2 linked regions of the Longispora fulva genome follow. The main gene of each other region encodes a partner of the protein of the gene in region 2 in a complex. Links are inferred from orthologs where the notes say so. Each region holds a gene or a part of one and is shown on either strand. Other genes may lie near its edges.

Region 1 (7,677 bases), 5.0 Mb from region 2 along the record:
CGGTAACGGCGCCCGGCTAGGGTGAACAGATGGGTAACGACACGCTGCTGCTGGTCATGGGGGTGTCCGGGAGCGGGAAGACGACGGTGGGGGCGATGCTCGCCGGCCGGCTGCGGTGGCGCTACGCGGAGGCCGACGACTTCCACCCGGCGGCGAACGTGGCGAGGATGGCGGCCGGGGAGCCACTGACCGACACCGACCGGTGGCCGTGGCTGGAGGCGATCGCCGCCTGGATGGACGCGCGCCGGGCGGCCGGCGAACCGGCGGTGGTGACGTGTTCGGCGTTGAAGCGTTCCTACCGCGACCTGCTGCGCGCCGGCCGCCCGCAGGTGGCGCTGGTGTACCTGCGCGGCAACCATGACCTCATCGCCGCGCGGCTGCTGGCCCGGCACGGGCACTTCTTTCCCGACAAGCTCCTGGCCAGCCAGTTCGCGGACCTGGAGGAACCCGGCGCCGACGAGGACCCGCTCGTCGTGGATCTGCACGGCACGCCCGATGAGATCGTCGACCGGATCGTCGCCGGCCTCACCTGACCGCCCGGCCTGGCGACCCGACGGCCGGGGGCCACCCCAGCCCCATGACGGCCCCCGCCCGCGCCGGGTGGCCCGAGCGCAAACCCCGGCGGGGCTTGGGCTCGGGCCACCCGGCGCGGTGTCACCCCACCGGCGCGTTCCACCGCAACAACACCGGCGTGTCGCGCTCGTACCCGAGGACCGACAGCGTCGACGTGTCCAACCGCAGCGACGCGCCCCCCGACGGCGGCAGGTCGATCCACCGCGCCCCGCACACCCGCAGGCTGTGCCCGTGCGCCACGAACGCGACGTCCCCGTCGGCGAGCAGCGGCCGGGCCCGCTCCAGGACCCGGTCGAGGCGCGCGCCCACCTCCTTGGGGGACTCCCCGCCGGGGCAGCCGTCGCGCCACAGGTCCCAGCCGGGGCGTGCCGCGCGGATGTCGGCGGTGGTGACGCCCTCGTAGTCGCCGTAGTCCCATTCGGCGAGGTCGGGTTCCACCGCGGTCGGGGTCAGGCCGGCGAGGTGGGCGCTGCGGTGCGCGCGCAGCCGCGGTGACACCCACACGGCGGCGAAGCGCCACCCGGCGAGGGCGGGCGCCACGAGTGCCGCCTGCTCCTCGCCGCGTGCCGTCAACGGCAGGTCCGTGGTGGACGTGTGCCGGCCGGCGAGGCTCCAGGCGGTCTCGCCATGCCGCAGGAGCACGATGTCACCCAAGCCAGGCCTTCCGGGTGGCGGGCATGCCGCTGGCGCCGCCGGGGCCGCGTTTGACGGCGAGGACCTGGTGGACGCCGATCTGGCCGTAGCGGAACGACAGGGCGGTGGCGGCCATGTACAGCCGCCACACCCGGGCGCGGCCCTCGCCGGTGAGTTTGACGGCCCGGTCCCAGGCGGCGTCCAGGTTCGCCGACCAGGCCCGCAGGGTGGTGGTGTAGTGCTCGCGGAGGGACTGGGTGTCGTGGACCTCGAACCCGGCGCCCTCGATCAGGTCGACGGTGGTGCCGATGGGGGCCAGGTCCCCGTCGGGGAACACGAACGAGGCGATGAACGACGGGTTGCTCGGCGGGTGGCTCGGGTGCCGGGAGATCTGGTGGTTGAGGAGCCGGCCGCCGGGCCGCAGCAGGTCGTAGAGGCGCGCGCAGTAGGCGGTGTACATCTCGTCGCCGACGTGTTCGGCCATGCCGACGCTGGAGATGGCGTCGAACGGGCCGTCGGTGACGTCGCGGTAGTCCTGCAGCCGGAACTCGACCCGGTCGCTGAGCCCGGCCTCGGCGGCGCGGGCCCTGGCGAGGTCGAGCTGCTCGACGGACAGGGTGACGCCGACGACGCGGGTGCCGTGTTCGCGGGCCGCGTGCAGGGCGAGTGAGCCCCAGCCGCAGCCGACGTCGAGGAGTCGGGAGTCGGGGCCCAGGTCGAGTTTCTTGCAGATCAGCGCCAACTTGTCGCGCTGGGCCTCCTCCAGGCTGGAGTCGGGGCCGGCCCAGTAGGCGCACGAGTACACCATCGACGGGCCCAGCAGGAGGCGGTAGAACTCGTTGCCGGCGTCGTAGTGGGAACTGATGGCGGCCTTGTCGCGGTCGCGGCTGTGCTTGGCGCCCGCGAGGTGGATCTCCTCCGGGGGCGGGGCCGGTTCCTTGCCGATCGCCCCGAGGAGGGTGGCCTCCTTGAGGAGGGAGGCCTTGTCCACGGCCCCGACCTGCCGGCCGCTGATCACCGACAGGGTGTCCAGGACGTCGTAGATGTCGCCTTCGACGTCGAGTTCGCCGGCCACGTACGCGCGGCCCAGGCCGAGCTGGTTGGGTTCGTGGACGAGTCTTCTGATGGCCTGCCGGGACCGGATGTCGACGACGGGGGCGTCCGGAGGCCCGGCCGTCGAACCATCCCACCCGCGGACCCGCAACGGCGGGCCCTCTCCCAGCAGTAGCGTGAACATGCGCAGCAGCCGGTCGGCAACAGTCACAGTCCGCCCCTCTCCGTGAGTCATACCCAGACTAGCGGGGATGAAGCGATGCGTCAGGATGATCCAATGCTGTTGACGACCGTGCACGACCGCGCAGACCTCGCCGCCACTTTCGCCGCAGATCCGGCGTTGCACGCCTACGAGCTCGGCGACCTCGACGACCACTTCTGGCCCTACACCACCTGGTACCGGCTGCGCGGCGGCCACAGCGTGGCCCTGCTCTACACGGGGGCGGAGTTCGGCCCGATCCTGCTGGCGCTGAGCCGACCCGACCGGGCGGCGGAACTACGCGCCCTCGTCACCGAGCTGCTGCCCGTGCTGCCCCGCAGCTTCTACGCGCACGTCACCGGCGGCGCCCAGGACGTGCTGGACAACGACTACAAGGTCGTCGACCACGGCGTACACCGGAAGATGGCTCTGGAGAACTTCGCCCCCGTCACCGGGGAGCCCACCGTCACGCTCACCCGCGCGGACCTCGCCGACCTGCGGGAACTGTACGCGGCGGCGTACCCGGACAACTCGTTCGACGCCCGGATGCTCGACGCCGGCGACTACACCGGGATCCGCCGCGACGGCCGGCTCGTCGCCGTCGCCGGCCTGCACGTGCGCTCGACCACCCGCAGGATCGCCGCGATCGGCAACGTCACCACCCTGCCCGAGGTGCGGGGCCAGGGCCTGGCGGCCGTCGCCGTGTCCGCGCTGTGCACCCGGCTGCGGGAGACCGTCGAGCACATCGGACTCAACGTGAAGGCCGACAACACCGCGGCCGTCGGCCTCTACGAACGTCTCGGATTCGTCACCGTCTCCGATTACCAGGAGGTCAGCGCCACGGCCCGGTGACCAGGGCCCCGGTCAGCACCGCCGACGGCTGCGCCCCCAACGACAGGTCGGCCGCCGGCGCGCCGGCCCGCACCACCAGGTCCCCGACGGCGGCGATCATGGCCCCGTTGTCCGTGCACAGCCGGATCGACGGGACCCGCAACGTGACCCCGGCGGCCCGGCAACGCTCCTCGGCCAGGGCCCGAACCCGGCTGTTGGCCGCCACCCCGCCGACCATCAGCAGCGTGTCCGCGCCGTGCTCCGCGCACGCCCGCAACGCCTTGCGGGTCAACGTGTCGGCCACGGCCTCCTGGAAACTGGCCGCCACGTCCGCCACCGGCAGCGGGCCCTCGTGCCGCTCCACCCAGCGGGCCACGGCCGTCTTGAGCCCGGAGAAGGAGAACCCGTACGGCGGATCCTTCGGACCGGTCATCGGCCGCGGGAAGTCGATCGCCGCCGGATCGCCGTCGCGGGCGATGCGGTCGATGACCGGCCCACCCGGGTACGGCAGGCCCAAAAGGCGCGCCACCTTGTCGAACGCCTCCCCGGCCGCGTCGTCGACCGTGTCACCGAGGTGCACGATCGGATCACGCGCCAGGTCGCCCAGCAGCAGGATCGACGTGTGCCCACCCGACACGATCAACGCCACGCACCTCGCCGGTAGCGGCCCGTGTTCGAGCACGTCCACGGCGGCGTGCCCGGCGAGGTGGTGCACCCCGTACAGCGGCACCCCCAGCGCCAGCGCGTACGCCTTGCCCGCCGCCAGCCCGACCTGCACGGCCGTCGCCAGCCCCGGCCCGGCCGTCACCGCCACCGCGTCGATGTCGGCGAAACGCACCCCGGCCGCGTCCACCGCGCGCTGCACGATGGGGCGCACCGCCTCCAGGTGCGCGCGCGCCGCGATCTCCGGCACCACCCCGCCGAACCGGGCGTGCTCGTCGACGCTGGACGCCAGGGCGTCACCGAGGAGCACCCCGTCACGGACCAGGCCGGCGCCCGTCTCGTCGCAGGACGTCTCGATGCCCAGGATCAGCGGCACCCTAGTTGCCCAGACCGGCGGCGGCGAGGATTTCCTTGCGCTGCGCCGCCGGCAGGCGGTCCACGTACAAGGTGCCGTCGAGGTGGTCCACCTCGTGCTGCAGACAGCGGGCCAGCAGGCCCGTGCCGACGATCGTGATCGGCTTGCCGTCCATGTCGAAACCTGTGACCGTGGCCACGCCGGGGCGGCCCAGCTCCGCGTACTGGCCCGGCACCGACAGGCAACCCTCGCCCTCGGTGACCAGCTCGCGCGGCGGCGGCGGGAGCTCCAGCACCGGGTTGACGATGTGCGCGACGACGTGTTCCTCGGACGCGTCGGGGCAGTCGACGACAAACACCCTCGCGTCCACCCCGATCTGGTTGGCCGCAAGGCCCACCCCGTTCGCCTCGTACATGCTGGCGAACATGTCCTCGATCAGGGCCTTGAGCTCGGAGTTGAACTCGGTCACGGGCTGGCAGGGCTTGTGTAGGACGGCCTCGCCGTAATAGGTGATGCGCCGCGCCGTGCCCTCGGAGTTTGTCATGGTTGACAAATATATACGGGCCGTTTCGGGGCCTCACGCGCCGTTGTCGGCCCCGTGGCCGTGGCATGATCTTGGCATGCCTTTTGTGTTCGCGCACATCAGTGACACCCACCTCGACGGGTCGCCCCGGGCCGCGGAGCGCACCGCCGCCGTCATTGACTACCTGCGCGGCCAGCCTCTCGACGCGATCCTCGTCACCGGCGACATCGCCGACCACGGGGCGCCGGGGGAGTACACCGAGGCCGCCGCGCTGCTCACCGCCGACGTTCCCGTGCTGGTCCTGCCCGGCAACCACGACGAACGCGCCGCGTTCGGCAAGGGCCTCCTGGAGCGCGACGGCGCCGGGCCGGTCAACCAGGTCCACGTCGTCGGCGGCGTCACGTTCGCGCTGTGCGACTCGACCATCCCCGGCCGCGACGACGGCGCCCTGACCGAGGACACCCTCGCCTGGCTCGACTCCACCCTCGCCGCCGCCACCGGGCGCGCGTTCGTGGCCCTGCACCACCCGCCGACGCCGATGTACAACACGATCCTCGACACCCTGCTGCTGACCGTGCCGGCCGGCCTGGAGCGGGTCCTGCGCCGCCATCCGCACGTCGTGGCCGTGCTGTGCGGGCACGCGCACACCGCCGCCGCCAGCACCTTCGCCGGTCTGCCGCTGCTCGTCGCCCCGGGCGTGGTGTCCACGCTGATGCTGCCCTGGGAGGACCGGGGCCACCTCTCCCTCGACGACCCGCCGGGCATCGCCTTCCACGTCCTCGACGGCACCCACCTGACCACCCACTACCGGGTGCTCCCCTAAAAAGCCCACAACCATCATCCGGTGACGCCGCGCGCGTCCCCCCGCCCGCCGGCACCCGACGAGGGCCGCCTCCAGTCACCCGCCGCGCGGCTACCGTGCCGCCGGCAACGGCCCCGTCAGGTACCGCTGCAACGTCGGCGCGTAGCACTGCACCAGGAACTCCCGGTCGGCGCTGGCGATCGGTTCGGCGCGCACCACGAACCGGGTCAGGATCAGCCCGACCGCCTGCGAGAAGCACAACGCCGCCCGCAACTGCGGCTGGTCGCTGCCCAGGTGGGTGGTGATCCGGGCGAACACCTGGTTGGTCAGGTACTCCCGCAGCATCGTCGCCGGCCCGTGGTCGTCGGCGAGGGAGCGCAGCAGCGCCGTCAACCGCCCGCCCCCGCCGGCGGCCTCGGTGTCCCACACCGTCAGCGCCGTGCGCAGGATCCGGGCCCCGGTCTGTTCCGGGTCCCCGTCGAGCACCTGGCGCAGCACCTCGCCGGGCACGGCCGGCAGGTCCACGGCCGTGGCGAACAGTTTCTCCTTGCTACCGAAGTAGTAGTGCACGAGCGCGGGGTCGACCCCCGCGGTGCGGGCGATGGCGCGCATCGTCGTCTTCGCGTACCCGCTGGCGGAGAACTCGTGGCGCGCCGCGACCAGGATCGTCTCGCGGGTGTCGTCGCCCTCGGAGCGTCGGGCGCGCTGGGGAATCTGTTGCGTCACGCCTCACGATGCTACGCTCAGCCCATCTTCAACACTTGATGATGTGCCTGAGAGATGCGGAGTCCCGCGATGTGGGCGATGATCTTCAAAGAGTTCCTGGAGCTGCGCCGCGACCGGCGCACCATGGCCATGCTGATCGTGTTACCCCTGCTCCTGCTTGTCGTCTTCGGCTACGCGGCCAGCTTCAACGTGTCCACCCTGACCACCGACGTCGTCGGCCCCGGGGCCACCCAGGCGGCGTCGGCGCTGCGGGCCCCGTTCGCCGTCGGACGCGTCGAGGAGACCGCCGGTGACGCCTGGGCCCGCGACCGGCTGCGCGCCGACAAGGCCGACGTCGTCATCGTCACCGGCCAGACCCCGGTCGCCCTCGTCGACGGGTCCAACCTGTTCGGCGCGCAGGCGGCCAAGGCGGCGCTGGGGCGTACCCAGATGAGGGTCGAGGTTCTCTACAACCCGGACCTCAAGACCTCCTGGGTGATGGTCCCGGCCCTCGTCGGCCTGATCCTGACCTTCATCGGCACCATCGTCACCGCCATCGGCCTGGTCCGCGAACGCCAGGCCGGCACCCTGGAACAGCTGGCCGTGATGCCGTTTCGGCCCGCCGACGTGATCATCGGCAAGATCGTGCCGTACTACGTCCTCGCCGCCCTCGACATGGTCATCGTGACCGTCCTCGGCCGGGTGCTGTTCGGGGTGCCGTTCAACGGCAACGTGGGCGTCTTCGCGCTCGGCGCCGCGCTGTTCCTGTTCGTCGTCCTGGGCGTCGGGGTGCTGATCTCCACCGTGTCGCAGAACCAGGGCCAGGCCATCCAACTCGCCCTCATGATCATGATGCCGCAGATCCTGCTGTCGGGCATGATCTTCCCGCTGGACGCGATGGCACCCGGCGTCCGCTGGATCGGCTACCTGCTGCCCCTGACCTACTTCACCAAACTCTCCCAGGGCGTCATGCTCCGCGGCGGCGACCTCGCCTCCCTGTGGCTGCCCCTGGTCGTCCTCGCCGGCATGGCCGTGGTCGTGTTCACCGCGGCGGTCACCCGCTTCCGCCGCGACCTGGCCCCCAGCCGACCGGCCGAGCCCGCCTCCCCGCGGCCCGCGCCCGCCGGGAGCGCGTCATGACCTGGGGAACCACCGACCTGACCGTGCGCTACCCGCACACCCTGGCCCTGGACGCCGTCACCTTCGCCGCCCCCGCCGGGCAGGTCTCCGCCGTCGTCGGCGGCGACGGGGCCGGCAAGTCCACCCTGCTGCGCAGCCTCGTCGGAGCGGTGCGGCCCACGTCCGGGCGGGTCGACGCCCCCGCGCTGCGCGAGATCGGG
Region 2 (6,264 bases):
GTCCTCGGTCAGGCCGCCGGGGAGCGCCTCGACGATGTCGGCGGCGCTCGCCACGTGCAGCGCGTCGTCGAGGGTCGCGTCGTCGGCCGTGCCGGTCGGGTCCAGCTCGGCGCGCAGCTCACCCGCGAAGATCAACGACTCGTTGTCGGCGACAAGGATCCGCTCCCGGACCGCGGCGAGGGGCGCGTCGCGGAGGGGGACGCCGCCCCAGGTCGCGGCGCTGTCCGTGTACCGGCCGAGCCGGTCGGCGATCGCAGCGGCCTCCTCCGGTGTCGCCGCGGCGATCGCGGTCAACCGGCCGGGGCCGACGACGGTGCCCGACTCGGGGTCGTGCAACTCGCCGCTGGTCGGCAGGACGGCGTCACCGCCGGAGACGATCTCCGGCTCGAGGCTGAGGATCCGGACGACCCGCTTGGCCGCGACATTCGCCTTGATCATCTTGTCGGCGACCTCGGTCAGGGTGCGCATCGGCGTGACCATGAACGCCGCGTACCCGTAGAAGGAGACCAGTTGGCCAGGGGTCACGTCGCCTGCGAGGGCCAGGCGGGCCCCCACCCAGGTGACGACCACCAGGAACACGCCGGGGATCAGGAACTGGGCGGCCTCCAGCAGCGACTGGACCCTGCCCACCCGGACCCCGGAGTGCCGGACCCGCTGGGACTCGGCCCGGTAGCGCTCGTTGAACGCCTGCTCGCCGCCCACCCCGCGCAGCACGCGCAGCCCGGCGACGATGTCGTTGGCCCGGGAGGTCAGGCCGCCGTACAGCTCGCGCTGGGCGCTCTGCCGGCGGTGCAGCGGGCGGAACAGCGGCCCGATCAGCGACAACAGCAGCGGCACCCCGACGAGCACCAGCAGGCCGAGCTTGACCGAGGTGCTGAGCATGATCGACGCGACCACGAAGATGGCGATCACGGCCCCACTGCCCCGGCCGAGCACGTCGATCGCGCTGCCGATCCGGGACACGTCGGAGTTGCCGACCGCGACGACCTCGCCGGCGGCGAGCCGCTTCGGCAGCGTCGCGCCGAGCCGGGTGGCCTGCCGGCCGGTGACCTGGATCGTGCGGTAGGCGGCCGACAGCCAGTTCGTCACGGCGAACCGGTGCCTGGCCAGGCCGGAGAACACGACCACGAGGCCGAGGGCCAGGATCATGCCGGTCCAGGTCAGGAGGCCGGACATGTCCTTGGCCCCGATCTTGTCGATGGCCTTGCCGACGGTGTAGGGCAGCAGGGACTGGGCGACCATCCAGACGATGCCGAAGGCCACCAGGCCGGCGATCGCCGAGCCCTGCATACGGACCACCCACCAGAGGTAGCGGGTGGCCGAACGGACATCGGGTTCGCCGGGATCGGCTTCGGGAAGTTTTCGCATGGCGTTCCCGACGCTACGCGGCGCCGCCCGTGATCGCCTCCGGTTTTTGGTGTGACGCGTAAGGAGCGAACGGCGGTTACACCGCTACCAGTTCCCGCTCGTCGTACGCCACCCTCGCCGCCTCCACGGCGGACGTGTGCTCCTCGGCCCAGGCCCGCAGCTGGACCGTGAGGCCGAGCACGCTGTGGCCGAGGGCCGCCAGCGAGTACTCCACCTTGGGCGGGGTGGTCGGATACACCCGGCGGTGCACCAGGCCGTCGCGCTCCAGGGTGCGCAGCGTCTGGGTGAGCACCTTCTGGCTGATCCCGTCGAGCCGGCGGCGCAGCTCGCCGAAGCGCATCGGGCCGTCGGTGAGCGCGCAGATCGCCAGCAGCGCCCACTTGTCCGCGATCATGTCGAGCACCTGTCGCGAGGGGCACGCCTTGAGGAAGCTGTCGTGCCAGGTCACTCCGCAGTCGGTTTCCATCAGGTACCTATAGCACAAAAAGCTGCCTACTTCCCAACGGAAACCTGCTCAATCAGGATGGGTTCGGAACGAGAGGAGCACGAGATGCGTGCGATGCAGGCCCGGAAGTACGGCGAGACGATCACCCTGGTGGACCTGCCCGTCCCCACCCCCGCCGCCGGCGAGGTGCTGATCAGGGTGGCGGCGGCCGGGGTGAACCCGGTCGACTGGAAGGCGCACGCCGGCCACATCCCCGACTGGTTCGACGACGGCCCGTACGTGTGGGGCTGGGACGTCTCCGGCACCGTCGAATCCGTCGGCGAGGGGGTCACGGCATTCGCGCCCGGCGACGAGGTCTACGGCATGCCCCGGTTCCCCGACCTGGTCGGCGGCTACGCGGAGTACGTCACCGCCCCGGTCGACACCATCGCGGCCCGGCCGGCCGGGCTCGACCACACGGCCGCCGCCGCGCTGCCCCTGGCCGGGCTCACGGCCCAGCAGTCCCTCGACCTGGCCGGAGTCACCGCCGGAACCCGGGTGCTCGTGCACGCCGCCGCAGGTGGGGTCGGTCACCTCGCCGTGCAGCTGGCGAAGGCGCGGGGCGCGTACGTGATCGGCACCGGCCGGGCCGCCAACCACGACTTCCTCCGCTCGATCGGCGTGGACGAGCCCGTCGACTACACCGAACCCGGCTGGCTGGACCGGATCACCGTCGACGTGGTCCTCGACGGGATGAACGACCCGGCCCTGGTCGCGACGCTCGCCCCGGGCGGCGTCCTGGTGACCCTGCCCGCGGGGCTGACCGCCGAGATGGCCGAGGCCGCGGACAGGGCCGGGGTCCGCGCCACCGGGCACCTGGTGTTCCCCGACGGCCCCGGGCTGCGCCGCCTCACCGCGCTGGTCGACGCCGGGGCGCTGCGGGTCGAGGTCGCGGAGGTGCTCGCCCTGGAGGATGTGACCAAGGCGCACGAGCTGGTGGCCACCGGTCGGACCCGGGGCAAGGTGGTGCTTACGATCTGAGGATGGGACCAGTGCACCTCGTACCACTCACCCGCGACCACGTGCCGGCCGTTCTCGTCATCGAGAAGGAGCTGTTCGGAGCGGAGGCCTGGAGCCGCTGGATGGTGCAGAGCGAGCTGGACGAGAACCACCACTACCGGGCGGCGATCCGCGACGGCGAGCTGATCGGGTACGCAGGGCTGGCCGTCGTCGACGAGACCGAGGCCTGGGTGCAGAACATCGCGGTCCGGGCGGCGAGTCAGGGCCAGGGGGTCGGCCGGCTGCTCCTGGAGGACCTGCTCGCCGCTGCCGGCGACCGGACGGTGGGCCTGGAGGTCGCCTCGGACAACCCGGCCCAGCACCTCTACGCGAAGTACGGCTTCGAGACCGTCGGGGTCCGCAAACGCTACTACCAGCCGAGCGGCAAAGACGCTCTGGTCATGCTGAGGGGGCGGCCCTAGTGTCAACAGACGTGATGGTGCGCATGTGGGAGGTCAGGGCCCAGCCGGACGGGTTCGAGGAGCTGCTGGCCTGGATCTGTGAGTACGCCGTCCCCAACGTCGAGCACCACCCGTCCCATCTGGACAGTGAGGTGTTCAGCTCCACCGACGACCGGATCGTGTGGCTGTCGCGGTGGCGCGGACTGCCGGCCCCGCTGCCGAGCCCGCCGGCCCGACTCGTGGCCCGGCCGCCGCACTCGTGGGACTTCACCCCCGTGGAGTTCTAGGCGCACCGGGCGGCACGGCGTCCGGCCGGCGCAGGTAGAGCGGGGTCAGCTTCTCGTCCGGCGCCCCCGACCGGATCCGCTCGGCGGCCAGCTCGCCGAACGCGCGCACCGACGGGTACAGCGGCTCGTCGAGCACCGGCACGCCCAGCGGGTACAGGTGCGCGCCAGCGCCCACCGCGGCCTCGTAGTCGCCGGAGATGTCGGCCGGCTTGGCGACGGAGGGGCCAGAGACGGGGACGCCGTCGGCGTACACCCCGAAGTAGAGCTCCTTGCGGCGCGCGTCGGTCGCCACCAGCAGGCGGCCGGCGGTGCCGTGGCCCAACGCGTCGAGGGTGCCGACGGCGTAGGTCGGGATGCCCAGCGCGTGGCCCAGGGCCGTCGCCGTGACCAGCCCGACCCGCAGACCGGTGAACGGCCCCGGACCCACCCCGGCGACGATCGCCTTCAGGTCCTTCGTCACGAACCCGGCCTCGGACAGGGCCAGCCGGATCGACGGGGCGAGCAGCTCGCCGTGCGCCTTGCCGTTGACCGTGACCTTCTCGGCCAGCACGGTCACCGACTCCCCGACCTCGAGCACGCCCGCCGTCACCGCCGGGGTCGCCGTGTCAATCACCAAGGTCAGCACTGGTCAGCCTCTCCGTCCAGGAGTCGCCGTGCGGCTCCAGCGTCATGATCCGGGTGTCGTCGTCCAGCCGGTCGATCCGGATCTCCAGGTACTCCTCGACCATCCGCTCCACCAGCCCGTGCCCCCACTCGACCACGGTGACCGCCTCCTCCTGGGTGGCATCGAGGTCCAGGTCGTCCACCTCGCCGATCGAGCCGAGCCGGTAGGCGTCCACGTGCACCATCGGCAGCGGCCCCGGGTGCACCCGGGCGATCACGAACGTCGGGCTGGTCACCGCGCCGGACACCCCGAGCCCGGTACCGACGCCCTGGGCGAGCGCCGTCTTGCCCGCGCCGAGCGGCCCGGTGAGCACGAGCAGGTCACCGGGCTGGAGGTAGAGGGCTAACCGGACGCCGAACGCCCGGGTGTCGTCCACGGTCGGAAGTTTCACCAGAACGTGCTCGCTCACAGCGCGTCTCCCAGCAGTCGGGCGGCCAGGGCCAGGTCGTCTCGGAGCGCGGCGAGGGGCTTGCCGTTCGGGCCGAACCGGATGGCGGCCGACGGGTGGTAGGTCGCGACCACGGAACGCCCGTCGACCTCGTGCACCACTCCACGCACCCCAGCCAGGGTAGTCCTGGGTCCCAGGAACCATGTCGCCGCGGTCAGCCCCAGCGCCACGATCAGACGGGGGTTGAGCAGGTCCAGCTGGGCCGCCAACCAGGGCCGACAGTTGTCCACCTCCGCGGCCCGGGGCGTGCGGTTGCCCGGCGGCCGGCACTTGATCGCGCTGAGGACCGCCGTCTCGTGCCTGGCCAGGCCGGCGTCGGCGAGCAACTGGTCGAGGAGCTGGCCGGACAGGCCGACGAACGGCCGGCCGGCGGCGTCCTCCTGGGCCCCGGGGGCCTCGCCGACGACGGCGAGCCGGCGGGTGAACATGCCCGGCTCGCCCGGCACGACGGTGTTGCGGGAGGCGACGAGATCCTTGCAGAGGACGCAGGCCCTGATCCGGGCCGTCAGGTCGTCCCAGTCACCGGTCACGCCGCGACACCCGGCTCAGCAGCTCGGTCAGGGCCTCGGTGACCGGCACCGGGTGCTCCAGGAGCGCCAGGTGCCCGCCGTCGGCGATCGCCACGAACTCGGCGTGCGGCAGCAGCCTCACGATCTCCTCCCCATGGGTACGCGGCGTGAACAGGTCCTTGTCCCCCGCCACGACCAGCACCTCCTTGTCGGCGAAGGCGACCAGCGCCTCGGCCCGGGAGTGGCTCATCAGCGTCTTGAGGTACCCGGCGATGATCTCCACCGAGGTGCGGGAGATCATCCGCTCCACGTAGGAGACCAGGGCCGGGCTGGGCTTGGCGCTCCCGAAGCCGTACTTGCGGGTCAGCAGCCAGAACAGGTCCGTCGACGCCCGGCGGGCCTTGTCGATCGCACCCGGGGTCAGCCGGCCGGCCGTCGAGATCACCGGCAGGATCGGCTTGCGGAGCACCCCGAGCAATGCCGGCAGCCCGAACGTCACCTCGTCCAACTTGCCGGACGACGTGTTGACCAGGGCCACGCCGACGATCCGCTTCCGGATCAGCTCCGGCCACTGCTCCGCCAGCGCCATGATGGCCATCGCGCCCATCGAGTGCCCGACCAGCACGACCGGGCCGGTCGGCACGGTCTCCTCGATCACCCGGCGCAGGGTCGCCGCCAGCGCGGCCAGGTCGTAGTCGCCAGCGGCGAGCCGCCCGGAACGGCCGTGCCCCGGCTGGTCGAAGAACACCATCCGGTACCGCCGCCACAGCGCCCTGCGCTGGAAGTGGAACGTGCCCATGTCCAGGCAGAAGCCGTGCACGAACAGGAGGGTCGGCTCGCCCTTGCGGGGCTTGTCCGCCTTGCAGATCTCCACGTAGATGTCGACGTCGTCCTCGGTGACGATCGTGCGCTGCTCGTCGAACGGCAGCCGGTCGAACGGCTCGCCGGCGCACGGGTCCTCCGCCACCCGGCGCGTGCGGCGGACCAGGACGCGCTCGGCGGCCACCCCCGCGGCGACACCGGCGGCGGCGACACCGAGGAGCGCGCCGATGACCCCGACCTTGTTCTTCCGGCTCATGCGGGCACCCCGGTGGTCCGGGCGCG

The links. Proteins that work in one complex are often made in the same cells at the same time.
Region 1: the proteins of tsaB (region 2) and tsaD are in contact, whole or in part, in a solved structure (PDB 4WQ4), measured with the Escherichia coli proteins. The link is inferred for Longispora fulva from one-to-one orthologs.

The regions. Positions count from the first base shown.
Region 1 is NZ_JADOUF010000001.1:1,827,505-1,835,181, reverse strand. What follows is about bases 2,310-5,152. They hold tsaD (tRNA (adenosine(37)-N6)-threonylcarbamoyltransferase complex transferase subunit TsaD), read right to left. Parts: upstream 4,329-5,152; coding sequence 3,291-4,328; downstream 2,310-3,290. Other genes in these bases: IW245_RS08025 (metallophosphoesterase), read left to right, coding at 4,928-5,152; def (peptide deformylase), read right to left, coding at 4,330-4,851; IW245_RS08040 (GNAT family N-acetyltransferase), read left to right, coding at 2,537-3,310; IW245_RS08045 (class I SAM-dependent methyltransferase), read right to left, coding at 2,310-2,470. In the rest of the region: IW245_RS08055 (gluconokinase), read left to right, coding at 30-533; IW245_RS08050 (histidine phosphatase family protein), read right to left, coding at 655-1,227; more of IW245_RS08045, read right to left, coding at 1,220-2,309; more of IW245_RS08025, read left to right, coding at 5,153-5,653; IW245_RS08020 (TetR/AcrR family transcriptional regulator), read right to left, coding at 5,744-6,358; IW245_RS08015 (ABC transporter permease), read left to right, coding at 6,437-7,477; IW245_RS08010 (ABC transporter ATP-binding protein), read left to right, coding at 7,474-7,677.
Region 2 is NZ_JADOUF010000001.1:6,806,730-6,812,993, reverse strand. What follows is about bases 2,343-5,341. They hold tsaB (tRNA (adenosine(37)-N6)-threonylcarbamoyltransferase complex dimerization subunit type 1 TsaB), read right to left. Parts: upstream 4,165-5,341; coding sequence 3,520-4,164; downstream 2,343-3,519. Other genes in these bases: IW245_RS31270 (alpha/beta fold hydrolase), read right to left, coding at 5,171-5,341; IW245_RS31275 (uracil-DNA glycosylase), read right to left, coding at 4,609-5,181; tsaE (tRNA (adenosine(37)-N6)-threonylcarbamoyltransferase complex ATPase subunit type 1 TsaE), read right to left, coding at 4,145-4,612; IW245_RS31290 (hypothetical protein), read left to right, coding at 3,285-3,539; rimI (ribosomal protein S18-alanine N-acetyltransferase), read left to right, coding at 2,836-3,273. In the rest of the region: IW245_RS31310 (ABC transporter transmembrane domain-containing protein), read right to left, coding at 1-1,368; IW245_RS31305 (winged helix-turn-helix transcriptional regulator), read right to left, coding at 1,445-1,834; more of IW245_RS31300, read left to right, coding at 1,919-2,342; more of IW245_RS31270, read right to left, coding at 5,342-6,238. UniProt on the Escherichia coli protein: Required for the formation of a threonylcarbamoyl group on adenosine at position 37 (t(6)A37) in tRNAs that read codons beginning with adenine.